Regions from separate parts of the Streptomyces sp. CA-251247 genome, predicted to be linked through region 1. Evidence: riboswitches for the same ligand, from Rfam matches in the RefSeq annotation. Region 1 holds a riboswitch; each other region holds the start of a gene.
What was found. Region 1 has a riboswitch for cyclic di-AMP ahead of ACQPWZ_RS14800 (transglycosylase family protein). Riboswitches for the same ligand answer to the same signal wherever they lie in the genome.

Region 1 (7,392 bases):
CAGCCGCTTGACGTACATGTCGTCCTGGAGGCGCGCCTTCTCGTCGCGCAGCTCCTCGACCTGCTGCTCCGCCTCGGCCATCCGACGCCTCTGCTCGGCCATGTCGGAACGCTGGGAGACGTACTGCCGCATCGGATAGGCGAGGGCGACGACGAGGGAACAGACGATCAGGGCGAGGAACGCCGCACGGCCGGTGAGCCGGGAGCGACGGGCCTGCCGCCGGGTCTGGGAGCGGTAGACACGAGCCGCGGTCTGCTCACCGAGCAGCCGCAGCCTGGTCGCGGTGGAGAACCGATCGCGGTCCTTCGCGGCCATGTCCTGCCTCCCCTGCTAGGGCCTGTCGTTGGTGCCGGGCTCGTGTGCCCCGGCCTGATCCACAACGACAGACCCTACGTGCGCACGTCCCCGGACACGGTACGGGACCGCGGCCGGGGACGTGTGGACGACTTGCTAGCCGCTAGGACCTGGACACGACCTAGCCCTTGAAGCGGGGGAAGGCGCTGCGGCCGGCGTACACCGCGGCGTCGTCGAGGATCTCCTCGATGCGCAGCAGCTGGTTGTACTTGGCGACGCGCTCGGAGCGGGCCGGGGCGCCGGTCTTGATCTGGCCGCAGTTGGTGGCGACGGCGAGGTCGGCGATGGTGACGTCCTCGGTCTCACCGGAGCGGTGGGACATCATGCACTTGAAACCGTTGCGCTGGGCCAGCTCGACGGCGTCCAGGGTCTCGGTCAGCGAACCGATCTGGTTGACCTTGACCAGCAGGGCGTTGGCGGAGCCCTCCTCGATACCGCGGGCGAGGCGCTCGGGGTTGGTGACGAACAGGTCGTCGCCGACGATCTGGACCTTGCTGCCCAGCTTGTCGTGCAGGACCTTCCAGCCGGCCCAGTCGTCCTCGAACAGCGGGTCCTCGATGGAGACCAGCGGGTAGGAGGCGACGAGCTCCTCGTAGTACTCGGTCATCTCGGCGGCCGAGCGGGACTTGCCCTCGAACTCGTACGCGCCGTCCTTGTAGAACTCGGACGCGGCGACGTCGAGCGCGAGCGCGATGTCCTTGCCGGGGGCGTAGCCGGCTTCCTTGATGGCCTCGAGGATCAGGTCCAGGGCGGCGCGGTTGGAGTCGAGGTTCGGCGCGAAGCCGCCCTCGTCACCGAGACCGGTGGACAGGCCCTTGGTCTTCAGCACCTTCTTCAGGGTGTGGTAGACCTCGGCGCCCCAGCGCAGGGCCTCGGAGAAGGACTCCGCGCCGATCGGGGCGATCATGAACTCCTGGATGTCCACATTGGAGTCGGCGTGCGAGCCGCCGTTCAGGATGTTCATCATCGGAACGGGCAGCAGGTGCGCGTTCGGGCCGCCCAGGTAGCGGAAGAGCGGCAGGTCGGAGGCCTCGGAGGCGGCGTGGGCCACGGCGAGGGAGACGCCGAGGATGGCGTTGGCGCCGAGCGAGGACTTGTCCGGGGTGGCGTCCAGGTCGAACATCGCCTGGTCGATCAGGCGCTGCTCGGTGGCGTCATAGCCGACGAGCTCGGGGCCGATCTGCTCGATGACGGCGAGGACGGCCTTCTCGACACCCTTGCCCTGGTAGCGGTTCTGGTCACCGTCGCGGAGCTCGAGAGCCTCGAACGCACCGGTGGATGCGCCGGACGGAACTGCAGCACGACCCGTGCTGCCGTCGTCGAGGCCAACCTCGACCTCGACCGTGGGGTTGCCTCGGGAGTCCAGGATTTCCCGGGCTACGACGACGTCGATGGACGGCACGAGCATCTCCTTCTGGGATGTGACGCTTGGAGTGCAGGGTCTCATTGGCCTTGCGGCACGAGCCTAACCGGCGGCGGGGCATCAGCCGCCCGATGCCCGCCTCCTGGGACGAAAAAGGGCATGAACAGCGGGTGCTGGGGACAAAACGCCCCCAATCTACCCATGGGTAACAGAGAGAACCCCGGCCCGGCGCGTACGGGGGATGCGCTCCGGACCGGGGTGGTCTGTGTCCCGGGGGTGCGGGCCGGCGCAGGTGCGCCGGCCCGGGTGGGTCAGCTCAGGTGGAGCTGCTGGCCCGGGTGGATCACGTCGGCGTCGGTGACGACGCCCTTGTTCAGCTCGAACAGCTTCTCCCAGCCGCCCTTGACCTTCTCGGCCTTGGCGATCTTGCTGAGCGTGTCACCGGCCTTGACCTTGTACTCGCCGTCGCCCTTCTTGAAGGACTTGGCGGCCGGCTTCGAGGACTTCGCCGGGGCGGGGGCCTCGGCGCGCTCGGAGCGGGTGGTCGGGGCCTCGGCACGCTGCTGCGGCTGGGCCTCCTGCGCGGAGCCGGCGTCGTTGGCGGCGTTGGACAGGTTCACGCCGCAGTTCGGCCATGCACCCTTGCCCTGGCCCGCGAGGACCTTCTCGGCTATCTGGATCTGCTGCGCCTTCGAGGCCTGGTCGGCGGTCGAGGCGAACTGGGTACCGCCGTAGGCGGCCCAGGTGGAGGCGGAGAACTGCAGGCCGCCGTAGTACCCGTTACCCGTGTTGATCGACCAGTTGCCGCCGGCCTCGCACTGCGCGACCTGGTCCCACTCGGACGTGGTCGCGGCGGAGGCGGTGGTGGCGCCGAGCAGCGGGGCGGCGACAGCCGCACCGGTGATGCCGGCGAGCGTGGCGATACGGGTGGCCTTGGACGGGCGACGGTGCTTGGCCTTGCCGGAAAACAGCATGGAACATCTCTCTCACCGACGCCTACGAGGTGAGCTGTCGGGTTCGGGCCAAGTGAGTTGCCCGGCCGCGCAGTCGTGCGCACGGCTCCACCCCAAGCCGGTACCCGCAGTTCATCTTCAACTGCCGGGGCCGGCGCTTACCTTGGTTCCCCCGCTCCTGCCTACGGCGCATACGCGTCGACTACTCCCCCGACCGACGGCAGGATTCGGCGTGACGGTCAGCGGTGCCCGCGATGGCGAGCGGTTCAGACCGTAAACACAGAGCTCCCCGATGTTCAAAGACGAACATCGGGGAGAAAACGCCCATCCCGCCCCTCCGGAACCGTGCGTTTCTGCAGGTCGAGGGCGGAATGCCCCGTTCCGCCGGGCAAGATGGGCGAGTTGCGGCAAAGAGACCCTTGTCTCAGTTGCACGATTTGGACAAAGGCGCCTGTACTGCCCCTACTTCGGGTCGAGCTCCAGGCTCTGGCCAGGCAGGATCAGGTCGGGGTCGTCACCGACGGTCTCCGCGTTCGCCTTGTAGAGGGAACTCCAGCCTCCCGGCAGCTTCTGCGCGGCCGCGATGGCCGACAGGGAGTCGCCCGGGCGGACGGTGTACGAACCGGGCGTGGCGTCCGCGCCGTTCGTCTCGGCCGGCTTGCCGGCCTCATCGGCCGCACCCTCGCCGTCGCGTGCCGCATCGTCATCGCGCGAGGCATGGCGCCCCGCTTCGCGCTCATTGTCCGTATTGCCCGGCCCGGTCGTTCCGGTCGCCCCGGTCGACTCCGGCTCCGTCGGCTCGGCGGCGGGTTCGCCGCGGTGCTTGCCGGTGGCGCTGCCGCTGTCACCGGTCCCGCTGTTGCCGATGCCCTGCGTCGGGGCCGGCGCGGGCTCGGCCGTCTCGGAGGGCGAGGCGGACTTCGAGGGCGCCAGCGAGGCGAGGGGGTTGTCGGACGTCGCCGGCGCGCTCTGCTCCCCGGAGGGGGAGGCTCCCGGGTCGACACCGGTGCCGGTGCCGTCCTGCGTCAGCCCGGCGATGCCCGCGCAGGTCGCCCACGCCTCGGGGCCCTGGGCCTCCAGGACCTTCTCGGCGACGGCTATCTGCTGGGAGCGGCTGGCGAGGTCGGCCCGGTCCGCGTAGTCCGTGCCACCGAAGTCCTCCCACGTCTCCTGGGCGAACTGCAGACCGCCGTAGTAGCCGTTGTCCATGTCGGCACTCCACTGGCCGCCGCTCTCGCAGGCCGCGACGCGGTCCCAGGTGGCGGCGTCGGCGGCGGAGGCCGAACCCGCACCGAGAAGGGGGATCGCGATGGCCGATCCCGTCACCCCTGCCGCGACAACGATGGCCGGAGCCTGACGGGGACGACGGTGACGACCTTGGCCGGAAAGCATGCGGGTGCCCTTCGAGTGACTACAGATAACAACTGATGTCTTCTGAGACGACCGTGAAAGTAGCCGGATTCGATCGTGTGTCACAAGTCGATGCAGCGGAGATCACGTGAAAGTCACAGTCTTGACGGATCGTCAGCTGTGCCCAGGTGTGAACTCAACGGGCAGACTTCGCAATCCACGCATAATGAGACCCCCACGCCAGCGCAAATCGGCCGGATCGCCCGCAAGCCGCAAGTCCGGCATTCTCCGGAGCAGCGTGGCGATCGCGGTCTGGCCCTCCAACCGGGCCAGCGGTGCGCCGAGGCAGTAGTGGATGCCGTGCCCGTAACCGAGGTGCTGGTTGTCGCGCCGGGAGAGGTCGAGCGCATCGGGGTCCGTGAACCGCTCCGGGTCCCGGTCGGCGGCCGCGAGCACCACGAGCACCGGGTCGCCCGCCGCGATCTCCTGGCCGCCGATGACGAGGGACTCCGTGGCGAAGCGCCAGGTGGCGAGCTCCACGGGGCCGTCGTAGCGCAGGAGTTCCTCCACGCCCGTCTCCAGCAGCGCGCTCTCGCCGGCGGCGAGGGAGGCCTGCAGCCGCTCGCGCTGCTCCGGGTGGCGCAGCAGCGCGTACACACCGTTCCCGATGAGGTTCACCGTTGTCTCGAAACCGGCGAACAGCAGGATGAAGGCCATCGCGGCGGCCTCGTTCTCGGTGAGGTGCTCGCCGTGGTCGCTCGCCCGGATCAGCCCGGAGATCAGATCGTCGCCGGGATCCTCGCGCTTGCGGTGGATCAGCTCGGCGAGATACCCCCGCATCTTCTTCACCGACCGCGCGACACCTCCGCGCGGACCGCCCCCGTGACGGATCATCATGCCCGCCCAGTCCCGGAAGTCGTCCTGGTCCTCCGGCGGGACACCGAGCAGATCGCAGATGGCGTAGATGGGGAGCGGAAAGGCGAACTCGTGGATGAGGTCCGCCTCCCCCTTTTCCACGAAGCCGTCGATGAGCTGATCGGTCAACTGTTGAACACGCGGCGCGAATTCGGCGACGCGCCGCGGGGTGAACGCCTTGGAGACGAGCCGCCGCAGCCGGGTGTGGTCGGGCGGGTCGATATTGAGCAGATGCGTCATCAGCTCGGCCTTGCGCTCGCCGGGAATCCCCGTCTTCCCCTTCGCGTGCGCGGGCTCGTCGTGGTGCGCGGGATTCTTCGACAGCCGCTGGTCGGCGAGAGCCTGCTTGGCATCGGCGTACCGGGTCACGAGCCACGCCTCCACCCCGCTGGGCAGCCGGGTGCGGTGCACGGGCGCGTGCTCGCGCAGCCAGGCGTACGCGGGATAGGGGTCGGTGGCGAACTCCCAGGTGAACAGCTCGGGCCGGTCGGTCACCGCTCGACGGCCTTGATCTCGTCCCGGTAGACGCGGGCGGCGGCACGCAGCGCGGCCTCCGGGTCGACCCCGGCCGCCTCGGCACGGACGGCCGCGGCCAGCAGCTCGTAGCCGATTCCGTCGCCGGACGGGAGCGGTACGTCGAGCCCCGCCGTCCGCACCCGGGACGCCAGCTTGGCCGCGAGCGCCAGGCCCGGCTGGCCGAGCGGTACGCCGTCGGTCACCGAGTCGCGCTGCTTCTCGATCGCCTTCGTGCGGAGCCAGTGCTCCTTCACGTCCTCCGGGGTCTCGGCCTTCTCGTCGCCGAAGACATGCGGATGCCGGTGGATCAGCTTCTCGACGATCGTGCCGGCGACGTCGTCGATCGAGAACGGCTCGGCGCCGTCCTCCTCGCTGCCCTCCTGCGCGATGCGCGCATGGAAGATCACCTGGAGCAGGACGTCCCCGAGCTCCTCGCGCAGCTCGTCCCGGTCCCCCTCCTCGATCGCCTCGACGAGTTCGTACGCCTCCTCGATCCCGTACTTCGCGAGACCGCGGTGGGTCTGCTGCGACGACCACGGGCACTCGATACGGATGCGGTCCATGACCTGCACCAGATCGAGCAGCCGCGCGCCCGGGAGGTCGTACGAGCCGGGCAGCAGCTCCAGGTCCGGCATCTGCACCCGGCCCGAGCCGGCGAGCCGGGCGAGCCCGTCGGTCAGCGCCTGGTCCCCCTCACCGGCGGGCACGACCACGACGGTGGCGCCGCCCTCGCAGGCGGCGAGGAGCTCCTCGGCGCTCGGCGCGGCGATCTCCACGGCGACACCGGCCTCGCGGAGGTAGGGCAGCTGCGGGTGCGAGGCATCGGCGCACAGCACCCGGTCGGCCGCCTGCAGCGTCTGCCAGGCGGGCCAGGACAGCAGTCCGGGGGCGACGCGATGGCTGGCGGTGAGCAGGACGATGCGGCCGGGAGAAGGGGTGTGTGTGGTCACCCCTCGAACCTACCCCCCGCTACGCACCCGTCTCGACGGGCTCCTGCGCCTTGGTGACCTGGGCGATCCAGGGCGCCTTGTAGTCGCCGAGCTCGAGCTTCTTGTTGTCCCAGACGCCGAAGCGCGGGTTGACGTCGATGTCCAGCTCGGTGGCGGCGGCGCTGAAGGCGTCGTTCAGTTTCTGCTGGCCCTCGGGGGTGTTGCCGGCGCCGAGCGAGGCGGCGAGCTTGCTGACGAGGAGGTCGCGGCGGACGACGTCGTCGACCTGGCCCGGAGCGACACCGCGCTGCTGCAGATACATGGCGGCGAGCTGCTCCTCCCCACCGGACTGCTGCACGAGGGCGGCCCGCCCGTCCTGGATCTCCTTGCGGCTGACACGCACCCCCGCGTCCTTCGCGGCGCGCTCGACGACCTGCTCGACGATGAGGTCGTAGAGCTTGGCCCGGCTGAGCTGCCCGCTCTCCTTGATGAGCTGGGCCGACTGCGGGGAGCCCTGCTGCGCGGTGCGGACGTCCTTCACCTTCGCCTGGACGGTGGACACGTCGATCCGCTCCCCACCGACGACGGCGGCGGCGCCGGGGTGAGCCTCGTTCCCGCAGCCGGCAAGAAGCGGCGCGGCGACGAGAAGCGCGGCGGAGACGGTGATCGCGGTACGACGACGGCGGTGCAAGGGAGCCTCCCGGCGTGATTGTGCGGCGGTGCACAAAGTCCTGCGGTGATCGATGGTAGGCAGTCCAGGGGGTCTGGGCCACTGGTTCGACCAACGATTCGGCAGCGGATCCGGGTGCGCGATGCGCTCGGATCAGGAGAGGGCGGCGGGCCGTGCTGTCCGGGGATGTACCCCCCGGCCGAAGGTCAGGCTCGGTAGGGCTCGAATGCAGGGCAGTCGTCGGGAAAGTCGTCCGGGAAGATCGGGGTGCTCCAGGTCCTGGAAAGCACGTCCAGGAGCACCCCGGGGGACGACCTGTGCAGGACGGCGAACGCGAGCTGT
Region 2 (7,392 bases), 3.6 Mb from region 1:
GGCCGGGGCCGGTCCGACCGGCTCAGGGTCGACCTGCCCAGGATCTGACCGGCTCAGGTCTGCAGCAATGGTTCGTACGCCTGCTCCGCGAGGCCGAAGGTCCAGGCCACGCCCTCCCTCGCGGTCCTGGTCGTGGGCGGCACCCGCAGCCAGTAGGTACGGTGCGTGCCGTCCGGCTCCGGGGTGGAGTTGAGCACCTCGACCATCACCACGTCCTCGTCGTCGGTCAACGCGATCCGCCACAGCGTGCCGGACTCGTCGGTGTGGACCGGCTGGGCGCCCGACTCGGCGAGGTAGCGGTCGTAGCCGTAGTACTCGAGCATCACCCGGCGCAGTTCCGCGTTCTCCTCGGTGCGTATGCGCTGGGGTGTGAGCGAGGAGAGTTCCTGAAGGAACGCGGCGGGCACGGGCATGCCCCGCCATGCATGGAGAGCGAATCCGTCGGAGAAGGCGAGCGCGGGTCCTTCGCCTCCGGCAGGCGCTGCGCCCCCGTACCTGTCCGCTGGCCGTCTGCGACTGCCACATCGGCTATGTCCACCTGGAGTCGTTGCCGTTGTACGACGTGTTCGCCGGCGGGGTACTGGAGCGGATCCCGGCACGGCAGGCCGGCCGGTAGCGGTTCCCCGCCGCCCGCCTCACAGCGGCAGCAGGTCCGGCCGCTTCGCCTCGACGTGGTCGCCCGAGCTCTCGCCGCGCAGCCTGCGGCCGATCCACGGCACCAGGTGCTCGCGTGCCCACTGGACGTTGTCCCGGCGCACTTCATAGGGAGCGCGCGGCGGCAGGACCGGCCACTCCTGGTCCGGGTCGGCGGGTACGTCGAGTCCGAGGACCTGGGCGGCGCGCAGGGCGACCCTGGTGTGACCCTCGGGCGACAGGTGCAGGCGGTCCGAGTCCCACGCCCGCCTGTCCTGGACCGACTTGAGCGACCAGAGGTCCAGCACGGGACAGTCGTAGCGGTCGGCGATGGCCCGGACATGGGCCGTGTACGTGGCGATCTTGCCGCGCAGATGGCGCAGCACCGGCACACCGCGGGTGTCGAAGCCGGTGGTCACCATCACCGTCCCGACCGCGCCGGTGAGATCGGCGACGGCCCGCTCGAAACGTTCGGCCACGTCGTCGGGGTCGCTGCCCGGGCGGATGATGTCGTTGCCGCCGGCGCAGAACGTCACCAGGTCCGGGGCGAGTTCCACCGCCCGCGCCACCTGCTCCGCGACGATCTGGTCGAGCAGCCGGCCGCGCACGGCGAGGTTGGCGTAGCGAAAGGTGTGTTCGGGCATCCGGTCGTCGAGCAGGACCGCGAAACGGTCCGCCCAGCCGACGAACGCCCCGTCCGGTCCCGGGTCTCCGACGCCTTCGGTGAAGCTGTCACCGATCGCCGCGTACGACCCGATTGCGCCTTTTTCGTCTGTTCTCGAATCGTCTGACACAAGAACTCATCCTGTCCTTACGCGTGTGACCTACGCGACCGTAAGGAGGGGTTGACGGTGCGTGATCTTTGCCACCGGTCAAGTTTCGACAAGCGCGGAATACGCCGAATCCCCCCGTGCCGGAATGGGCGGCACGAGGGGATTCGGGCGTTTTGGGTGCGTCAGAGAGAAACGCCGTGCTGGCGCAGGTACGACACCGGGTCCATGTCCGAGCCGTAGCCCGGGCCGGTGCGGATTTCGAAGTGCAGGTGCGGGCCGCTGGAGTTGCCCGTGGAGCCGGAGAGGCCGATCTGCTGTCCACCGCTCACGTTCTGACCCGCGGAGACGGTCAGTGACGAGAGGTGGGCGTACTGGGAGTAGGTGCCGTCGGTGTGCTGGATGACGACCTCGTTGCCGTACGCACCGCTCCACCCGGCGGAGACGACACTGCCCGGGCCCACGGACTTGACCGTGGTGCCGGTGGACGCGGAGAAGTCGATACCGGTGTGGTAGCCGCTGGACCACATGGCGCCGGAGGCGCGGTACGGGGTCGTGACGGCGGCGGAGTCGAGCGGCGCGGAGTAGCCGGAGGCGCTCTCCTGCGGGGCGGACTCGGCCGAGTAGCTCGTCGAGGCCTTCGCGGCCGTGTCGCTCGCGCGGGACTCGCTGCGGGAGGCGCGGTCCTCGTTGTCCGAGGCCTTCGGCTTCGCGGGGGCCGCCTTCTGCGCCGGCTTCTCGGCCGGCCGCTCCTGAGCCTTGGCGCCGATGGTGAGCTTGAGGCCCGGGTGGATCAGCGCGGGGTCGTCGCCCACGGCGGCACGGTTGTCCGCGTACAGCTTCTGCCAGCCGCCACGGACGTCGTGCTCGGCGGCGATCTTGGACAGATAGTCACCGGCGACGACGCGGTACGACGTGGGGGCGGCCGGCTTCTGCGCGGTGGAAGCGGCCGGTGCGGCGGCCGCCTTCTGCGGAGCGACGGCCGGGGCCGCGGCGGGAGCGGCCTTGTCCGCGGCGTGGGCGCCTGCCGCACCCATCAGCGGGAGGGCGATGGCTGCGCCACCGGTACCCGCGGCGACGAAACCGCGGGAGATGGAACGGGACTTGGGACGGCGGTGCTTACCCTTTCCGGGCATGGCGCATTCCTCTCCGGCGCCGGCGAGGTGAGCTGTCGGGTTCGGGCTGGAGCTGCCCGGTCACATGGCTGCGTGACTTCACCCCAAGCCGTCCGGAGCACCGGACGGCGTACTACCTGGGTCCCCCGCTCCTGCCACACGTGGGTGGGTGGGTATTCCGGTCGGCGGCAGGATTAGGCGGTCCGTCCGGATTTCCGTGACCGTAAGCGAGCATTACGGACGGGAACAAGCCACCTCTTTTTCCGATCACGGGCCACATGTATATCGGACGGGAAATTCCGGTCACACTCCGTGGACGAAGGAGCCTCAACTTCCTTCTGGCGTCGCATTTCTGGCCGGTGGATCAGCCACGGTCCGTCACGAATGAGATCCTGCTCACGGGCCTTTTCCCATCTCCATTCCAGACGGGGCAGGCTGTGGCGAACAGTTCAATTCGGACAGAAAACCCATATGCAAAGAATGATGAGCGGTATCAGCCAATTCGTCGCAACCTGATCACCGTGGCGTCCATGTCACCCTTCAGCCCGGTCTCCAGCCCGTGGTGCAGCAGTACCGATCCCCGGTGCACCTGCGCCGTGTCCGGGCATGCGTAGGCGGCGGCCGGGTCGAGGCCGCGCAGCCTCAGCCGCGGCGGCTGCTCGCCGTAGTGCTGCGCCTGGAGCCAGGCGAGGACGACGGTCTCGTCCCCGCGTATGTACTGCACGGCGCTGAGCCCGCCCTCCGGTGCCCGCAGCCGGTACAGGTCTCCGTGCTGCACGACCGGCCGGATCTTCTTGTAGAGCTCCACCCAGTCGCGCGCCTCGGCCAGCTCCTCCGCGGTCCACTCGGTCAGGTCGCCGCCCACCCCGAGCACACCCGCCATCGCGCTCACGAAGCGGAAGCGCAGGCTGCTGAATCGCCCGTTGAGCTGGACATTGGGGCTGTCGGTGACCCAGGCGGCCATCACCCGAGCGGGGTGGATCTGGGTGAAGCCGTCCTGGATCGCGAGCCGGTCCAGCGGATCGGTGTTGTCCGAGGTCCACACCTGGTCGGTGCGGGAGAGGATCCCCAGATCGATCCGGCCGCCGCCGCCGGAGCAGGACTCGAACGCGACACCGGGGTGTGCGGCACGCAGCCGCTCCAGGAGCGCGTAGAGGGCGTCGACGTGTTCCACCCACAGCCGCTGCGGATAGTCCTCACCGGGCCAGCCGGCGTCCGTGAAGCAGCGGTTGAAGTCCCACTTCACATAGTCGATCGGTGCGCTGCCGAGCAGCGTGTGCAACTGCTCCCACAGGTAGTCCTGCACGTCCTGGCGGGCGAGGTTCAGGACGAGCTGGTTGCGGAGCTCGGTCCTGGTCCGTCCGGGGTGGTGCTGCACCCAGTCGGGGTGCGCCCGGTAGAGATCGCTGTCGGCGTTGACCATCTCCGGCTCGACCCAGATGCCGAACTGCATGCCGAGCTCGTGCACTTCGTCCGCGAGCGGCCGCAGGCCGTTCGGGAAGCGGTCCGGGTTGGGGGTCCAGTCGCCGAGGCCGGCGCGGTCGCTCGTCCGCTGCCCGAACCAGGCGTCGTCGACCACGAACAACTCGACGCCCATGTCCGCCGCCCGCCGGGCGAGCGCGCGCTGCTGGTCCTCGGAGATGTCGAAGTTGGTGGCCTCCCAGGAGTTGTAGAGGACGGGCCGGTCGGCGGCGGCGTCCGGGATCACCCGCGCGCGCTGCCACGTGTGCCAGGCACGGCTGGCGCCGCCGAACCCCTCGGCGCTCCACAGGCCGGCGAAGACGGGTGAGGTGTAGCTCTCCCCCGGAGCGAGCTTCAGCAGTCCGGAGTCGTCGTAACCGGCCCCGCCGGTGATCTGCACCAGGCCGTCGGGCAGCTGCTGGACGCTGATGCGCCACGACCCGGACCACGCGAGCGCGCAGCCGTAGACCTCGCCGTGTTCCTCGGTCGCCCCGTCCGCGTCGAGCGCGACCCAGGGGAGGTGCTGATGGCCGGTGTGGCCGCGGCGGCTGCTGAGCACCTTCTCGCCGTAGGTGAGCGGGGACCGTACGAGCAGGGACTCGGCGGCCCACCGGCCGTGCAGCTGACTCAGCCGCCAGGCGTCGCGCTGCGGCAGCGTCCAGGCCGCCGCGTCGGCCCGCAGCAGCTCCAGATCGGGCCCGTCCCCTTCATGGGCGACCGTCACCCAGCGCTCGACCACATCGGCGTCGTCGCGCATGCGGTGGTGGAGGGTGAGCCCGAGCCCGTGCACGGCGTCCGTGAAACGCAGCCGCAGCTCGTCGCCGTCCGCCGAGGCGTCGGCGAAGGCCCACTCGGTGCCGCGCACCTGGGGCGTGCGGACGGAGAGAGAGGGACGGACGAACCGGGGGCCGCCCTCGACGGGGTACTCCTCGTGCCCGTCGAGAGGGGACTCGAACGGCCAGTAAAGCGGCAGCCCCCGGTCCGCGACCGCCTCGGCGTCCGCACCGGATATGCGTGGCCCCCAGTGGAGATGGAGCAGCTCGTCGCTGTCCGTGAGGTGCAGTGCATAGCTGCTCGTCGGTCCGGAGAGAACCCACGTACGACCCTTGCCAACGCTCTCGATCATCCCGACCCCTCAGATACTCACAGGTCCGCACAGGCCCGCACATCATCCGACGCGGACCACCGCTCGTGCAACGCCTCTGCGGGGTCGGGGCCAAGATGATTGCCCGACGAACCCATGTCGTATCGTCGAAACACGCCGTCGTCGGCGACCGGCGCCGACCGCAGTGACTTCAGGAGCTCACGTGACGCAGCAGCTGCCGCAGGTCCCGTCGACCGAGCCCGAACTGGCCGGTGTGCGCAACTTCCGGGACGTGGGTGGTCTGCCGACCGTGGACGGCAGGCAGGTGCGGTACGGAAAGCTCTTCCGCAGCGGCCATCTCGCCAACGCGACCGCGACCGACGCCTCGTTCCTCACCACGCTCGGCCTGCACACGATCTTCGACTTCCGCAACGCGGCGGACATGCGGCTGGAAGGTCCTGACGTCGAGCTTCCCGGCGTACGCAATCTGAATCTGCCGCTCACCGACCCGGCCGACGGCGCGGAGTTCTGGAAGATGGTCCGCGAGGGCAACATCGACCAGCTGCGCTCGATCCTCTCGGACGGCAAGGCGGCCGACAGGATGTCCGCCTCGTACCGCACGATCATCACGCAGCGCACCGGCGAGCACAGCCGGGTCCTGCACGCACTCGCCGAGAACAGCGTGCCGGCCCTGATGCACTGCGCCGCGGGCAAGGACCGCGCGGGTCTGTCGATCGCCGTGTCCCTGATGGCGGTCGGGGTGGAGCGCGAGGCGATCGAGGCGGACTACCTCAAGTCCAACGACCCGCACCGGCGTTACGTGGTCCGGCGCAAGGACAACTCCCCCGCCGGTATGTCGCCGGAGGTGATGGAGCTGTTGAGCCCCCTCTTCGACGCACGCTCCACGTATCTGCACGCCGCGTTCGACACGATCGATCAGACCTGGGGCACCACCGACCGCTATCTCACCGAGGGCCTGAAGGTGAGCCCCGAGACGCGCGAGCAGCTGCGGGCCCGGCTCCTCGACGAGGCGTGAGCCCCTCGGCGTGAGCGCACCGGTTCACGTACAGCCGCCCGCCGTACGTGAACCTCTCGCCGAAACCGGCTACTTCGCCCCCACGGTGAACAGCAGATAGAGGAACCCGGCGAAGACATGGCCCGCCACCAGATACGCGAAGAGACGGATCACCAGCCCCCGGGGAAACGACTTCTCCTCGTTGCTCTCGGACACGACGGTCTCCCTTTCGGCTCGGTGGTGCGGAGGGTCCCCGGATTCAGGCGTGCGGATGCAGATCGGGGCTCTGCAGCAGCGTGTGCACGAACAGCAGCTCGGCCCCTTCCGGGGTGGCCGCCGCGATGCGGTGCGGAGTCAGCGAGTCGAAGTGCGCGCTGTCCCCGGGGGCCAGTTCGTGCACCGTGTCGCCGAGGCTCAGCCGCAGCCGTCCGTCGAGGACGTGGATCCACTCCTCGCCCGGGTGCACCCGCACCAGGTCACCCTGGGCTCCGTACGGCACCACCACCCGCAGGGCCTGCATCGCGCGGCCGGATCCGCCGGCCTGGTGGTAGGTCCAGCCGTCCGCCGCGGTGGGCTCGCGCGCACCGGCCCGGATGACGGGCTCACGCTCGGGCGCCTGCTCGCCGAGAAGCTCGGCGACCGTCGTACCGTAGATTCTGGCGAGACCGAGCAGCATCGGCAGCGACGGCTGCCGGCGGCCGGTCTCCAGCCGGGACAGATGGGCGGGTGACAGCTCGGCGCGATGCGCGGCTGCTTCCAGGGTGAGCCCTCGGCGGCGGCGCAGATCGCGCAGCCGGGGCGCGACATCGGGCAGCGTGCCCGCCGACTCTCCCGCATGGCTGGTCATGCATCCATTGGGCCAGAGAAAGTGCCTCTGAGGCAAACTTGTTGCCTCAGAGGCAAAAGCTCAGCGGTTGGCGACCGCCTGCTTCACCAGGGTCTTGCCGAAGTCCCACATCAGACCGCCCCCGGCGTGCGCGTCGTCCATGACGGCCGTGAAGGCGGCGACGAACCGGTCGACCTCCCGTTCGCCGATCGTCAGCGGCGGAATCAGCTTGATCACCTCCAGATGGTCGCCGGAGACCTGGGTGAGAATGCGGTGCTTCTGGAGCAGGGGCACCACGACCATCTGCGCGAACAGGCCCTTGCGGGCCGCCTGAAGCATGGTCCAGCGGCTGCGGAGCTTGATCGAGTCGGGCCGGCCGAACTCGATACCGATCATCAGACCGCGTCCGCGTACCTCGTGCAGGAACTCGTACCGGTCGACGAGCGCGGCCAGCCGGGACCGCAGCAGATCACCGGTCGCCCGGGCGT
Region 3 (7,392 bases), 2.8 Mb from region 1:
GGATCTGACGCGGACCATTGTGGACCGTCCCACTGACAACGCAGACCACGACCCGGGAACTTCGCCAGGTGTCAGCCCGCTTGCATACAGTGGCAGCACTCTCCATATCGCGATCGAAGGGACGTACATGCCCATGGGTCACACGGCCACAGCGCAGGCCGGCTCCGGCGGCCTGACAGCGACTGAGCATCGGCTGGCCAACGGCTTGCGCGTGGTGCTCTCCGAGGACCACCTGACCCCGGTCGCCGCGGTCTGCCTCTGGTACGACGTGGGCTCGCGCCACGAGGTCAAGGGCCGTACAGGGCTTGCTCACCTCTTCGAGCACCTGATGTTCCAGGGCTCGGGCCAGGTGAAGGGGAACGGTCACTTCGAGCTCGTGCAGGGCGCCGGCGGCTCGCTGAACGGCACCACCAGCTTCGAGCGCACCAACTATTTCGAGACGATGCCCACCCACCAGTTGGAGCTGGCGCTCTGGCTGGAGGCCGACCGCATGGGCTCCCTGCTCGCCGCCCTCGACGACGAGTCCATGGAGAACCAGCGCGATGTCGTCAAGAACGAGCGCCGTCAGCGCTACGACAATGTGCCGTACGGCACGGCGTTCGAGAAGCTGACCGCCCTCGCCTACCCCGAGGGCCACCCGTACCACCACACCCCGATCGGCTCGATGGCCGACCTCGACGCCGCGACCCTCGAGGACGCCCGCGCCTTCTTCCGTACGTACTACGCGCCGAACAACGCGGTGCTGTCGGTCGTCGGCGACATCGACCCGGAGCACACGCTCGCCTGGATCGAGAAGTACTTCGGCTCCATCCCCTCCCACGACGGCAAGCAGCCGCCGCGCGACGGCTCCCTGCCGGAGATCATCGGTGAGCAGCTGCGCGAGGAGATCCGGGAGGAGGTCCCGTCGCGTGCGCTGATGGCCGCCTACCGGCTCCCGCACGACGGCACCCGCGAGGCCGACGCCGCCGACCTGGCGCTCACCGTCCTCGGCGGCGGCGAGTCCTCCCGGCTGCACAACCGTCTGGTGCGGCGGGACCGTACGGCCGTCGCCGCCGGGTTCGGCCTGCTGCGTCTGTCCGGTGCCCCCTCGCTCGGCTGGCTGGACGTGAAGACGTCCGCCGGCGTCGAGGTCCCGCAGATCGAGTCCGCCGTCGACGACGAGCTCGCGCGGTTCGCCGCCGAGGGTCCGACGCCTGAGGAGATGGAGCGCGCGCAGGCGCAGCTGGAGCGCGAATGGCTGGACCGGCTCAGCACCGTCGCCGGCCGCGCCGACGAACTGGCCCGTTACGCCGTGCTGTTCGGCGACCCGCAGCTCGCGCTGACGGCCGTCAACCGCGTGCTGGACATCACCGCCGAGGAGGTGCAGGCGGTCGCCCAGGCCCGGCTGCGCCCCGACAACAGGGCGGTGCTGGTGTACGAACCGGTCTCCGCCGACCAGGACGACCAGGACGACCAGAGCAACTCGGAAGAAGGGGCGGACCAGTGAGCGACGCCGCCGTGCCGTTGACCGCCATGACGTTCCACCCGCAGCCGCAGGCGGGTACCGCCAAGCCGTGGGCCTTCCCCGCGCCTGATCGCGGCACCCTGGACAACGGTCTGACCGTGCTGCGCTGCCACCGCCCCGGCCAGCAGGTCGTGGCCGTCGAGATCTCTCTCGACGCCCCGCTCGACGCCGAGCCGGAGGGCCTCGACGGCGTCGCCACGATCATGGCGCGCGCCCTGTCCGAGGGCACCGACAAACACTCCGCCGAGGAGTTCGCCGCCGAGCTGGAGCGCTGCGGGGCCACCCTCGACGCGCACGCCGACCACGCCGGAGTCCGGGTCTCGCTGGAGGTGCCGGTGTCCCGGCTGCTCAAGGCGCTCGGGCTGCTCGCCGAGGCGCTGCGCGCGCCCGCCTTCGACGACAGCGAGGTCGAGCGGCTGGTGCGCAACCGGCTGGACGAGATCCCGCACGAGATGGCCAACCCGGCCCGCCGCGCCGCCAAGGAGCTGTCCAAGCAGCTCTTCCCGGCCTCGCTGCGGATGTCGCGCCCGCGTCAGGGCTCCGAGGAGACGGTGGCCCGGATCGACGCCGCGGGCGTCCGGGCGTTCTACGACGCCCACGTCCGGCCCGCGACCGCGACCGCGGTGATCGTCGGCGATCTCACCGGGGTCGACCTCGACGCCGTGCTCGCCGAGACCCTCGGCGACTGGACGGGCGACACCGCGGAGTCCCGGCCCGTCCCGGCGATCACCGCCGACGACACGGGCCGCGTGATCATCGTGGACCGGCCCGGAGCCGTACAGACGCAGCTGCTCATCGGCCGCGTCGGCCCGGACCGCCACGACCGCGTCTGGCCCGCCCAGGTGCTCGGTGCGTACTGCCTCGGCGGCACGCTCACCTCGCGTCTCGACCGCGTGCTGCGCGAGGAGAAGGGCTACACCTACGGCGTACGGGCCTTCGGCCAGGTCCTGCGTTCGGCGCCCGACGGCACGGGTGCCTCGATGCTCGCCATCAGCGGGTCGGTGGACACGCCCAACACCGGCCCGGCGCTGGACGATCTGTGGAAGGTGCTGCGCACGCTGGCGGCCGAGGGCCTCACCGACGCCGAGCGCGATGTGGCCGTACAGAACCTGGTGGGTGTCGCCCCGCTGAAGTACGAGACGGCCGCGTCCGTCGCGAGCACGCTCGTCGACCAGGTGGAGCAGCATCTGCCCGACGACTACCAGGCGCAGCTGTATGTGCGGCTGGCCGAGACGGGCACGGTGGAGGCGACGGCCGCGGCCGTCAGCGCTTTCCCCCAGGACCGTCTCGTCACGGTGCTCGTGGGTGACGCGTCCGCGATCGAGGAGCCGGTCAAGGCGCTCGGTATCGGCGAAGTGACGGTTGTCACCGGCTGATTGAGGCCGTCGGCCCGCCCCTGCCTCTCGGCGGAGCTGCCTCTGCCTCCCGGTGGAGCAGTCTCCGCGGTCCGGTGGAGCGGTGGGCGCGGCCAGGGAACCCCGGCATCACCCGATGCCGGGGTTCCGCTGTTTGCCCGATTTGCTGCGGGGCTTCCCCTCTGCCCTGTGGCATGCGCTACAAACAGGGCTGTCTGTTTGGTGATTGAAAGTAGCCACGCTTAGCGTCGGTCCGGCTGTTCGCCAGTACCGCCGCATCCGCGGCACGGACAGCCATCGCCGAGTCCCCGTCAGGCGCGAGCCTGGGGAGCCGGGGACCCACACGAAGTCCCTGGGGTGAATCGGATGCCTTCGCGGCTGTGCTGCGGCGGAGGCGCCCGTAGGAGACCTTCCTGCTCCGAACCCGTCAGCTAACCCGGTAGGCGAGAAGGAAGGAAAGGACCAGCCACTTCATGGCGTTCGCCCGTCCCACCGGGAAGCACCGTGCCCCGAGCCGTATGGCGCGCAAAAGCGCGAGCATCGCCGGCGTCGCGGCCCTGGCCACCACCGGCGTCATCGGAACCCTCGCCTCTCCGTCGCTGGCCGCCGAGACCGGAGCCGCCGCTCCCGAGTCCGGCACCGTCACTCTCGAGAGCACCGGCCTGAGCACGGCCGTCGCCGCCGACTCGCTCGCCACCGAGATAGCCGACCAGGCCGCGGCCCAGGAGCAGGAGGCCGAAGAGGCCGTCGCCCGCGCCAAGGCCGCCGCCGAGGCCAAGCGCAAGGCCGAGGCCCGCGCCAAGGAGGCCCGCGAGGCCCGGGAGCGTGCCGCCCGCGAGGCCGAGCGCAAGCGCCTGAACGCCTTCGTGTCACCCGTCTCCGGCTCGTACGTCTCCACCGGCTACCAGGCCGGGGGAGCCGTCTGGTCCTCCGGCAGCCACACCGGCATCGACTTCCACGCCGCCACCGGCACCCCGGTGCACGCGGTCGGCGCGGGCACCGTCGTCGAGGCCGGCTGGGGCGGCGCCTACGGCAACAACGTGGTGATCAAGATGAAGGACGGCTCGTACACCCAGTACGGCCACCTCTCGTCGCTGAACGTGTCGGTCGGCGAGACCGTCACCCCGGGCCGGCAGATCGGCCTCGCCGGCTCGACCGGCAACACCACCGGACCGCACCTGCACTTCGAGGCCCGCAGCGGCGCCGAGTACGGATCGGACATCGACCCGGTCGCGTACCTGCGCTCGCACGGCGTCACCATCTGAGCCGCGTGACCGCCTGATCGCTCGACCGTCTGAACGGCTCGACCGTCTGAAAACGGCTTGGGCGGCCGAGAGGCGCCGCGCGCCCGACGTCCGCGTACCGCACCCAAGGCCCCGGCCCACCGCCGGGGCCTTCCGTGTGCGCCGATGTATGTGTGCCGGTGTGGGTATGCCGGTGTGGGTATGCCGCGCGGTGTACGCCGGTAACTGGCCAAAAGATATCCATGAATGCCCGCCGGGCATCGGAAAATGTGGACCGCTGCAATAGAGTCACCGAACGGTCGTCAATCGGCTGCGTTTCGCGCGGATTAAAGCGGAGGTTCGGTCATGCGCATTCCCGCGCACTCGGTATGCACGGCGATCCGCGACGACATCGTCTCCGGTGTGTTCCGGCGCGGCAGCAGACTCACCGAGGAGCAGCTGGCCCGCCGTTACGGTGTCTCCCGCGTCCCGGTGCGCGAGGCCCTGCGGACCCTGGAGTCGGAGGGCTTCGTCACCACCCGGCGTCACGCGGGCGCGTGTGTGGCGGAGCCGACCGAGCGGGAGGCGGCCGACCTGCTGGAGGTGCGGATGCTGCTGGAGCCGCTGGGCGCTGCCCGGGCGGCCCAGCGGCGCACCGAGGCCCATCTCAAGGTGCTGCGCGGCCTGGTGAGGCTGGGCCAGGAGCGCGCCCGCCGTGGTCAGGGTGAGGATCTGCGCTCGCTCGGCGGCTGGTTCCACGAGACGCTCGCCCAGGCTTCCGGCAGCCCGGGCCTGATCGCTCTGCTCACCCAGCTGCGGCACAAGATCGCCTGGATGTACGTCGTGGAGCAGCCGGCCGCGCCCGTCGAGTCGTGGGCCGAGCACGGCGCGATCGTGGATGCCGTCGCGCGGGGCGACGCCGAACGGGCCCGGGCGCTGACCGCCCTGCACACCGAGCGGGCGGCTGCCGCGCACCGGCTGCGGATCACGGAACACGTGAGGACTTCGCAACATCCCGTAAACACCGCGAGCGTCCGCAATTAACAGTCGCGCCGTATACAAAGAGGGAGTTGTTTGCAGGGCTTCTTTCCGGCTGCCCGAATTCCTTTCACAGGATCGGAATGGCAGGGCAATGTCGTCCATATGGCCAGGACGCCCGGGAAATCGCCGAGAGTCGGGCGGCGAAATGCAAGAGCCGCGGCCTCCCGTATTCGGGATGCCGCGGCTCCTTGCCGCAGGACCGTCGGGTGGTCAGACGGTCTCGGGAAGCTCGTCGAGGCCCTCGGCCACCAGCTTGGCGAGCCGGTCCAGGGCGGCGTCGGCGCCGTCCGCTTCGGAGGCCAGCACGATCTCCTCGCCACCCTGGGCGCCCAGGCCGAGCACGGCGAGCATCGACGCGGCGTTGACCGGGTTGCCGTCGGCCTTGGCGATCGTCACGGGGACGCCGGAAGCCGTGGCGGCACGGACGAAGATGGAAGCGGGGCGGGCGTGAAGGCCCTCGGCCCAGCCGACGTTGACGCGGCGCTCAGCCATGGTGTTGCCCTTCAAGTCTTAGCGGTTGTCTAGACCAGTCTCTCATGTGCGGTCGCGGGTCGGCACCGGCCCCGGGTCCGACCGCGGACGTCTGCGGGCCATCCTCAGACTGCCGCGCCCCAACACCCTCCGCGACCGGTGATCGCGCCGTACGCTTTCTGCCATGCAGACCCAGCCGGACCACGCCTACCCCGCTCACTGGGAAGCAGACGTGGTGCTGCGCGACGGAGGCACCGCGCGCATCAGGCCGATCACCGCCGAGGACGCGGATCGCCTGGTCAGCTTCTACGAACAGGTCTCGGACGAGTCGAAGTACTACCGCTTCTTCGCGCCCTACCCCCGGCTGTCCGCCAAGGACGTCCACCGGTTCACCCATCACGACTACGTGGACCGGGTGGGTCTCGCGGTCACGGTCGGCGGCGAGTTCATCGCGACCGTCCGCTTCGACCGGATCGATCCCACGGGACGCCCGGCGAGCGCGCCGGCGGACGAGGCCGAGGTCGCGTTCCTGGTCCAGGACGCGCACCAGGGACGGGGCGTGGCATCCGCCCTGCTCGAACACATCGCGGCGGTGGCCCGGGAGCGCGGCATCCGCCGCTTCGCGGCCGAGGTGCTGCCCGCGAACGGCAAGATGATCAAGGTGTTCCGGGACGCCGGCTACACCCAGAAGCGCAGCTTTGAGGAAGGCTCCGTCCATCTCACCCTCGACCTCGAACCGACGGCGGAGTCCCTCGCGGTGCAGCGCGGCCGCGAGCAGCGTGCGGAGGCGCGCTCGGTGCAGCGGCTGCTCGCGCCGCGCTCGGTCGCGGTCATCGGCACCGGCCGGGCGCCCGGCGGGGTGGGCCGTACGGTGCTGCGCAATCTGCTGGGGGCGGGCTACACCGGCCGTACGTATGCGGTGAACCGGGCCTTCGCCGAGTCGCAGACCGAGCTGGAGGGCGTGCCGGCGTTCCGCTCGGTCGGCGAGATCGTGGCCCGGACGGCGGAGCCGGTCGACCTGGCGATCGTCGCCGTGCCCGCCGAACGGGTGCCGGAGGCCGTCGCCGACTGCGGTGAGCACGGCGTACAGGGCCTGGTCGTGCTGTCCGCCGGATACGCGGAGTCGGGGGCGCAGGGCCGGCTGCTCCAGCGGGAACTGGTGCGCCAGGCACGGTCGTACGGCATGCGGATCATCGGCCCGAACGCCTTCGGCATCATCAACACCTCGCAGGCCGTCCGGCTGAACGCCTCGCTGGCGCCCGAGACCCCGGCCGCCGGACGCATCGGTCTGTTCACCCAGTCCGGGGCGATCGGCATCGCGCTCCTCGCGGGACTGCACCGCAGGGGCGCCGGACTCTCCTCCTTCATCTCGTCCGGCAACCGCGCGGACGTGTCCGGCAACGACTTCCTCCAGTACTGGTACGAGGACCAGGACACCGATGTCGTCCTGCTCTACCTGGAGACGATCGGCAATCCGCGCAAGTTCTCCCGCCTCGCCCGGCGCACGGCGGCGGTCAAGCCGGTCGTGGTCGTCAAGGGCGCCCGGCACAGCGGCAGCGAGCCGCCCGGTCATGCGGTGCCGGCGACCCGCGTCCCGGACGCGACGGTCGGGGCGCTGCTCCGCCAGGCGGGTGTGATCCGCGTCGACACCGTCACGGAACTCGTCGACGCCGGCATCCTCCTCGCCGACCAGCCCCTGCCCGCGGGCCCGCGGGTCGCCATCCTCGGCAATTCCGAGTCCCTCGGTCTGCTCACCTACGACGCCTGCCTCGCGGCCGGGCTGCGCCCGCTGCCCCCG
Region 4 (7,392 bases), 2.8 Mb from region 1:
ACAACCCGCGCAACGAGGATCCCGAGGCCATCCTCGACCAGATCACTCCCGGTCTGCTGGCCGCGGACGGCCGGTTCAAACGATGCGCGGACCGCCGTCAGGCCATCGACATCGCTCTCGCCGCCGCCGGACCGCACGACATCGTTCTCGTCGCGGGCAAGGGCAGCGAGCCGTACCAGATCGTCGGCGAGCAGTTGGTGCCGTTCAGCGACATGGCAACGGTGCGCGAGCTCGCCGCCGCACAGAACACCGACGGCCGGTGATCGTGCGGGCGGGCCGCACTCCGTAGGGTGGCGGGATGTCCCTATGGCTGACGCTCACACGGCACGACGCAGCGCAGATCGAAGAGCTCCTGGAGCACCCGGAGGGCCCGTCGGCCGGACGGGAGAGGCTGCGGCTCGCCTGGAACGACGTCGTGTTCGAGGACGACGAGGACGGGACGGCCTACCCGAGGGTGATCGAGGAGACCAGCGAGGTCCGCCGCAACTGGGACGCCCTCCATGTACTGCTCACCGGCGCCGAGAGCTTCGACGAGGACGGTGAGCTGCTCACCTCGGCACCGGCGCCCGCCCGTGACGTGGTGATGGGCGGACTCGTCCTCGCGGAGCGTGGAGGCAACCAAGGGCGGCTCTACAACCCGTTGTTGCTCATGCCGGACCAGGTGAGAGCCGTCCACTCCTTCCTTCGGGGCCTCGATGCCCCGACGCTGATCGCCTGTCGTGGCGATCTCCTGGAGAAGGCCACCTTCTACTCGTTCAGCACGGACATCCGGCAGCCTGACGGCACCCTTCGGACGGAGAGCGTCGTCGAGGACGGTTCCCTGGCCGCCGGCGTGGACATCGTGCGTGGCTTCTACGCGCGAGCCGCGGCCGCGGGAAACGCCGTCATCAAGGAAGTCTCCTGACCCCCGGGAGGGGGTGTGTCCTTCGGACCCGCCCGGGGAGTGTCCGAGGGGTGTCGCGCAGCCGGTGTCAGGCGTCCGGCGTGCTCGCCGCAACCGCCGGCTCGTCCGCGGCGGCCTTCTTGTCGACAGCCGTGTAGTACACCGAGTTCTGCTGCTTGGAGCGCTCGCTCTGGTTCTTGGCGACGGACGCTTCGAGGGCGTTGCGCACCAACTGCACGGTCAGCGGGCGGTCGGGGTGGAGCCGTGCCAGCTCCTGGGTGACCTCGGCCGCGGACCAGGGCTCCTGGCGCCGTCCCAGGATGCCGACCGCGAGCTCCCGCAGGGGCGTGGAGGTGGCCTTGGGCGCGGTGGTGGTCTTGGGCGCTGTGGTGGTCGCAGCCGGCTTCTTGGCGGCCTTGCTCTTGCCCTTGGCGGTGGTTGCGGCGGCGGTGGTTGCGGATCCGCTCGCACGGCGCGCCTTCGGGACGGTCGCGCCCTTGGCGGCCGTGGCGGTCTTCGCCGGCTTGGCGTCCTTGGTCGCCTTGGTGCTCTTCGCCGGTGTGCCGCCCAGGGCGGCCTGCATGCTCACCAGCAGTTCGTGGTCCTTCTGCAATGTCTCCAACTGTGCCTGCAACGCTGCCGCCTCGGACCTGATGCGCTCCTGCTCGGAGGCGTTGCTCTCCAGGTCGGCGGCAACCTGCTGGGCGTAGTGGGACTGGAGGTGGTTGGGGTTGTGCTCCGGCATGACAGCTCACTTTCCTCGCATACCAGTTGTGGTGCGGGATGCTACCTACAAACAACGCTCCACTGAACGTCCGGGCAGGTATCGACGCTGCTCACACTCACAACGAGACATGATGTTCGAAGACTTCGGGCAGTTTCGACGCGCCTCGGTCACTGTGCCGGTCTCACTGCAACGGGGTGAGTGTTTCGGCGGCGCCGCATTTCGCGCACGCCCTGGTGCCCGGGCGCCGGAGCACCATCAGGGTCTGGTCGAGGTCGAGTACATCGCCGTCGTCCGCGTCCTCGCAGTCGTGCACGTGCACCACGTTCCAGCCGGGGCGGCCGCGCTCCCGCGGCAACCGCTCGATGCGCCAGGCCCGTCGCGACTCACCCGCCTCCACGGCGGGGGTTGCCGCGGGGACGAGCACATCGTCCGGCTCGGGTGCGGGTGCCGCGGCAGCGGGCGCAACCGCAGCGGCAGTTGCGGGTGCGGGTGCGGGCACAGGTTCCACCTGCTGGGTGGGGATGTCCTCGTACGGGACACCCTGCATCGGCCGGACGTATTCGGCGGGCACCCACAGCACCAACTCGGCCGGTTCCACCCACTCCTCGGCCGTCGTCTGCCACATGGGCACACCGACCTGGTACATCCATCCGCGTGAGGTCTGGAGCCGGGAGTGCACCAGACCGCGGACCTCCTGTCCGTCCGGGAGAACCACCACGATCGGCGGCAGCGGGTCTGCGTTCATCCCCCCACCGTACGTCCGCACCCATGATGTGCTGCCGTCGCGGTGACCTTCGGTTTCTGACGGACCGCCGACGTCGGTCGGCGAACCCGATGGGGTGGGGTCGTGGTATCGGGGACCTGAGACTGAGGTCGCGCAGGAGATCAAGGCTCCTGAGAGGTGGGGGTCACCGGTTCGAGGGACAACTGGCTCCGTATGCCCTTGGACACCTCTGTGGAGGGAACACGGGGAGAGACGGACCGACCTCCACTCCGAGGAGACCGCACGATGAGTACCGAACTGACGGTCACTCTGATCGTCGCAGCGACTGCGGTTCTGGCCATGCTGGTGGTGACCGTGGTGCTCGCGGTCAGGGTGGTGAAGGCGCGCGCCGTACTGCGCGAGGCCGGGGTGCCGCTCAAGGACAAGGCGCTCTTCTGGGGCTCGCTCGTCTACGCCGTCAGCCCGGTCGACCTGCTTCCCGACCCGGTCTATCTCGACGACATAGGAGTGCTCCTGCTGGCACTGCGGGCCCTGCACTCCGCGGCGACCGCGGCGAGGGGGCCCGTGCGGGGCTCCGCCCGACGCCGGCGGTCACTCGAGAAACCCCTGGCGAATCCCCTCGAGAAACTCTGAGGTTCGCGAAAGCGCCGAGGCGCCGGTCCCCCGTCAGGTGGGACCGGCGCCTCGGCGCTGTTGGGCCGTGCTGTGTCAGGCCCTGGCTCAGTGGGCAGCGGCTCAGTAGGGACCGTTCACGTTGTCGATCGAGCCGTACCGGTCCGCGGCGTAGTTGCACGCGGCGGTGATGTTGGCGACGGGGTCGTAGCTGTCCATCGCCGTGCCGGGCACGTGGTAGGCCAGGAACGTCGGCTGGATGACCTGGAGCAGACCCTTGGACGGGGTTCCGGCCGCGGCGTTGGAGTCCCAGTTGTTGATGGCCAGCGGGTTGCCCGAGGACTCGCGCATGATGTTGCGGTGGATGCCCTCGTACGTGCCGGGGATGCCGTGCTGGGCCATGACGTCCAGCGACTCCTTGATCCAGCCGTCCAGGTCGTTGGTGTAGCTCTTGACCGGTGCGGCCTTCGCGGCCGGTGCGGCCTTCGCGACGGTCTCGACGGCCGGCGTCGATGTCCGCTCGGAGCGGTCGGCCCGCTCGGTGGAGGTCCTGGCCGGGGCGGGGGTGACCCCCGTGGCCTTCTTGCCGACGGAGAGCTTCAGGCCGGGGTGGATGAGCGCCGGGTCCGCGCCGATGGCCCTGCGGTTGTCCTGGTAGAGCTTCTTCCAGCCGCCGCTCACGGCGAGCTGGTCCGCGATCGAGGACAGGGAATCACCGGCAGCGACCGAGTAGGTCGTGGGGGCCTTCTTCGCGGGAGCCGGCGCGGCGGGGGCCACGGCCTGGTGACCCAGGGACGGGTGCGTCGTCGCCGGGGCGGCGCCGGCGGTGGTCGCCCCGATCACCGGGAGGACCAGAGCGGCCCCGCCCGTACCCGCGGCGACAATGCCCCGGGTCAGGGAACTGGTCTTGGGACGGCGGTGCTTACCCTTTGCAGGCATGACGCATTCCTCTCCGTCGCCTGCGAGGTGAGCTGTCGGGTGCGGACTGGAGATGTCCGGCCGCGGTTGAATGCGACTTGACCCCGAGCCGTTCCGGATTGCGGATCGGCGGCTTACCTGGTTCCCCCGCTCCTGCCATGGGTGAGTGGTCGTGGTTTACGGGTGGCGGCAGGATTCGGCGTTCCACCCGGATTGACGGTGACGTTAAGCGAGTCGGGCGGGACGGAACAAGCCCTGAATTCACGACGTAAACCCCCGGGATGATCCAATGGGGGTAAATAACGCCGGGCCGCATCGGGCGGGAGGTTCAACTTTCTTTACGCAGAACGGATCTGGGCCGACGGGCATTGATCGCGATTTCCCCGCGGAGTGACCCATTTCACTGCAACCAATTGCGAAGCCGGGCGGTCCGCGAGGGCGCACGAAAGAAAGTAAATCGCCCCCGGTTCCCCCAATTCAGACATTGTGCCGCATGGCGAATAATTACCCATGCAATGACTTTTCGGACATGCCACATGCCCGGAATGCCCGTTTCCCTCCTGAAAGGATGACGATATGACCGCTTTGGGCCCTCAAGCGGTGTCTACGCATCATCTGGACGGTCTGCGGGTGGTCCCGCGTCGTCACCGGCCCTCGGGACGATCTAGCGAAGGTAGTTGTAGACCGTCGCCCGGGAGACGCCCAGGAGGTCCGTGAGTGCCTGCACCGAATGCTTCACCTGAAGAAAGCCGCGCTCCTTGAGTGAACGCACCAATTCACGCCGGGATGCGGCATCGAGGCTCCGCGGGGTCTGCCCCCGCGCGGCGGAGAACTCCTCGACAGCCGCGCGCAGTTCGCCGCTGCTGCGGGCCCGGAGTGTTTCCTCCAGCGATACATCGGGCTCCTCGGTTCGCACGAGTCCGGCGAGACTCCGGGCCGCCGTGGCGAAGAGGGAGACATCCAGATTGAGGCAGATGGCCGCCACATAGTCGCCCCGGCTGTTCTTCAGACCGATGGAGGTGCTCTTCGCGGGACGGCCGTCGGGAAAGCGATTGGGGTAATTCTGAAGAACGCTCGGGTAGTCGGGATCCGCGATCCGGGCGAGGCCGAGTTCGGTCGCCGGGTCGCCCACGGTGCGGCCGGAGAGGTTGTTCTCGATCGCCCGGACGGCATGGTCCGGATCGCGCAGGTCGTGCAGGACGACCTCGCAGAGCCCCGGGAACATCCGCCCCAGTGCGACGACAATCTTCTCCCCCTCGCGCAGGAGCAGTTCGTCCTCCGCGCGCTCGTGCCCCTCGGACGCGGCGCTCACGCGACGGTGCCTTCCGGGAACAGATTCCCCATCGCGGTCGCCGCCTTGAGCCCGGAACCGGTCAGCACCACCACCGTCGTTTCCCCTTCGCGGATGGCGCCCCGCTCGCGGAAGACGTCAATGGCCGCGGCGGCGGTCGCACTGGTGGGCTCGGCATACAACCCGGTGGCGGCGAGTCGGCGGACGCCGCCGGCGATGGCCGCCTCGGGAATCGCCGCCATGTCTCCGCCGGACCGGCGGACGGCGGCCACCACCTCGGGCAGCCGGACAGGGGTACGGATGGCGGTGCCCTCGGCGATCGTCGGGCCGAACGAGGGTGCCGGGGCGCCGTGGAACGCGGCGTGGATCGGAGCGCACGCGGCGGGCTGCGCCACCAACAGCCGTGGCCGCCTGGTGATCTGACCTGCTGTCATCAGCTCGGAGAATCCCCGATCGAGACCGAGCACGAGGCTGCCCGCTCCTGCCACGGTGACCACCGCGTCCGGGGCGGCGAAGCCGAGGTCTTCCCACAGCTCGTAGGCAAGGGTCTTGGTGCCCTGGAGGAAGAAGGGGTTCCAGTTGTGCCCGGCGTAGCACGTGCGGGCCGAGCGGCGCAGGGCCTCGGCGGCGGTGGCGTCCCGCCCACCGGGGACGGGCTCGATGGTGGCGCCGAATGCCCGGGTCTGCAGCATCTTCGCCGGTGAGGTCCCCTCCGGCACGAGGATCGTGGCTCCGACACCGGCCGCGGCACAGTAGGCGGCGACCGACGAGCCACCGTTGCCCGAGCTGTCCTCGATCACCTCGCGCACCCCGGTCGCTGCCAGCGCCGAGATCATGACGCTGCTGCCACGGTCCTTGAAACTGCCGGTGGGGTTGAACCACTCCAGTTTGAAGCCGACGCGTGCACCGTCCCACTCCCTGTCGAGCAACGGGGTGCTGCCCTCCCCCAGGGTGACCGGACGGCCGACGGCCGACGGCAGCGCAGCGCGGTAGCGCCAGAGGGAACGCGTACCGCTGTCGATGTCGGCCGGAGTGAGACCCGGCAGCGGTGAGACGCTCAACGGCGCGCCGTCGTCACCGCGCCAGCGGCGGGCGTCCAGCGCGTACGTCCTGCCGGAACGCTCGTCGACCAGGTGCGGAGCGTGCCCGGACCGGTCTTCGCGTCCGTCTCGCGCTTCGCCGCCGTGCGGGTCCTCAGGTTCGCGCCGGTCTTCCACCAGGTCTCCTCCCGCCGGTCCTGCCACATGGTGATGGACACTTTATCCAGAGATGGACGAAACGTAAAACATCCCGGTGACCGGCAGAGCGGTTGTTACCTGTGCGTTCTGCACAGGTCGAAGGTGACAGCCGTGACTGTCGGAGCCTCTCCACCGCGTGACAGCGTCGGTCCCGTCATCGACCGAGGGAGTTCGCGTGAACAAGGGGTACGCCGTCTTCTGCGACGCAGACCGGCACTTCTACGACGCGCCGCACCGGCTGTCGCTCACCGACGACGCCGGACGCACCTCCCTGTACGAGCCCGCGCGCCGCCCCGTCCCCGCCGGCTGGCAACGCAACCGGTCCGGCGACTGGCTCGCGCTCCGCCCGGTCGACACCGATCTGCCCGCCCAGGGCTGGAAGATCCACGTCTCCGCCTGTCTCGACAACGCCGAATCGGTCCTCACCCGCGTGTGGTCCTACTGCGTCGCACGGGACATCGCCTTCAAGTTCATGCCGAGCCGGTATCTGCTGCACAACCGCAACGCCAAGTACGCGGACCGGGCCGGCAGCGGCAAGTTCATCACCGTCTATCCGGCCGACGACGAGCAGTGCGGCGTCATCGCGGAGGAGCTCGCCGCTCTCCTGGCCGGCGAGGCCGGACCGTACATCCTCAGCGACATCCGCTGGGGCGACGGGCCCGTCCACCTGCGCTACGGCAGTTTCACCAGGCGACACTGTTACGACGAGCACGGCGAGCTGCGCCCCGCCGTCGCGAACGCCGACGGTGAACTGGTGCCGGACCTGCGGGGCCCGGTGTTCCAGATACCCGCATGGGTCACGCCACCCGACTTTCTGAAGCCTCACCTCGACGCGCGCTCCGCGGTCACGGTCGACGCCATGCCGTACACCGTCGAGAAGGCGCTGCACTTCTCCAACGGCGGTGGTGTGTACGCCGCCCGTGACAACCGCACCGGCGAGAAAGTGGTCCTGAAGGAAGCGCGGCCGCATGCCGGACTGGCCGCCGACGGCGCCGACGC

Region 2: linked by a shared signal. The riboswitch ahead of ACQPWZ_RS31125 (M23 family metallopeptidase) and the one ahead of ACQPWZ_RS14800 (transglycosylase family protein) in region 1 are both predicted to bind cyclic di-AMP.
Region 3: linked by a shared signal. The riboswitch ahead of ACQPWZ_RS27295 (M23 family metallopeptidase) and the one ahead of ACQPWZ_RS14800 (transglycosylase family protein) in region 1 are both predicted to bind cyclic di-AMP.
Region 4: linked by a shared signal. The riboswitch ahead of ACQPWZ_RS02440 (transglycosylase SLT domain-containing protein) and the one ahead of ACQPWZ_RS14800 (transglycosylase family protein) in region 1 are both predicted to bind cyclic di-AMP.

Annotation. Positions count from the first base shown of each region.
Region 1 covers NZ_CP191861.1:3,383,660-3,391,051, forward strand. Annotated here, with positions in the region: gene ACQPWZ_RS14790 (FtsB family cell division protein) at 1-315, opposite strand, end outside; gene eno (phosphopyruvate hydratase) at 476-1,762, opposite strand; gene ACQPWZ_RS14800 (transglycosylase family protein) at 2,029-2,691, opposite strand; cyclic di-AMP (ydaO/yuaA leader) riboswitch at 2,696-2,870, opposite strand; gene ACQPWZ_RS14805 (transglycosylase family protein) at 3,133-4,062, opposite strand; gene ACQPWZ_RS14810 (cytochrome P450 family protein) at 4,195-5,430, opposite strand; gene ACQPWZ_RS14815 (nucleoside triphosphate pyrophosphohydrolase) at 5,427-6,401, opposite strand; gene ACQPWZ_RS14820 (SurA N-terminal domain-containing protein) at 6,421-7,071, opposite strand; gene ACQPWZ_RS14825 (hypothetical protein) at 7,257-7,392, opposite strand, start outside.
Region 2 covers NZ_CP191861.1:6,987,192-6,994,583, reverse strand. Annotated here, with positions in the region: partial or broken gene ACQPWZ_RS31140 (DUF6745 domain-containing protein) at 54-470, opposite strand; partial or broken gene ACQPWZ_RS31135 (STM4011 family radical SAM protein) at 473-616, shown strand; gene ACQPWZ_RS31130 (SGNH/GDSL hydrolase family protein) at 636-1,427, opposite strand; gene ACQPWZ_RS31125 (M23 family metallopeptidase) at 1,589-2,539, opposite strand; cyclic di-AMP (ydaO/yuaA leader) riboswitch at 2,542-2,696, opposite strand; gene ACQPWZ_RS31120 (alpha-galactosidase) at 3,012-5,105, opposite strand; gene ACQPWZ_RS31115 (tyrosine-protein phosphatase) at 5,287-6,099, shown strand; gene ACQPWZ_RS31110 (DUF6126 family protein) at 6,169-6,294, opposite strand; gene ACQPWZ_RS31105 (XRE family transcriptional regulator) at 6,338-6,925, opposite strand; gene ACQPWZ_RS31100 (aspartate aminotransferase family protein) at 6,986-7,392, opposite strand, start outside.
Region 3 covers NZ_CP191861.1:6,144,468-6,151,859, forward strand. Annotated here, with positions in the region: gene ACQPWZ_RS27285 (M16 family metallopeptidase) at 134-1,486, shown strand; gene ACQPWZ_RS27290 (M16 family metallopeptidase) at 1,513-2,880, shown strand; cyclic di-AMP (ydaO/yuaA leader) riboswitch at 3,148-3,319, shown strand; gene ACQPWZ_RS27295 (M23 family metallopeptidase) at 3,333-4,124, shown strand; gene ACQPWZ_RS27300 (GntR family transcriptional regulator) at 4,449-5,126, shown strand; gene ACQPWZ_RS27305 (HPr family phosphocarrier protein) at 5,334-5,615, opposite strand; gene ACQPWZ_RS27310 (GNAT family N-acetyltransferase) at 5,779-7,392, shown strand, end outside.
Region 4 covers NZ_CP191861.1:568,294-575,685, forward strand. Annotated here, with positions in the region: gene ACQPWZ_RS02415 (UDP-N-acetylmuramoyl-L-alanyl-D-glutamate--2,6-diaminopimelate ligase) at 1-263, shown strand, start outside; gene ACQPWZ_RS02420 (DUF1877 family protein) at 299-904, shown strand; gene ACQPWZ_RS02425 (hypothetical protein) at 972-1,628, opposite strand; gene ACQPWZ_RS02430 (DUF6233 domain-containing protein) at 1,792-2,355, opposite strand; gene ACQPWZ_RS02435 (YkvA family protein) at 2,620-2,967, shown strand; gene ACQPWZ_RS02440 (transglycosylase SLT domain-containing protein) at 3,070-3,885, opposite strand; cyclic di-AMP (ydaO/yuaA leader) riboswitch at 3,888-4,043, opposite strand; gene ACQPWZ_RS02445 (helix-turn-helix transcriptional regulator) at 4,529-5,176, opposite strand; gene ACQPWZ_RS02450 (threonine synthase) at 5,173-6,288, opposite strand; gene lanKC (class III lanthionine synthetase LanKC) at 6,569-7,392, shown strand, end outside.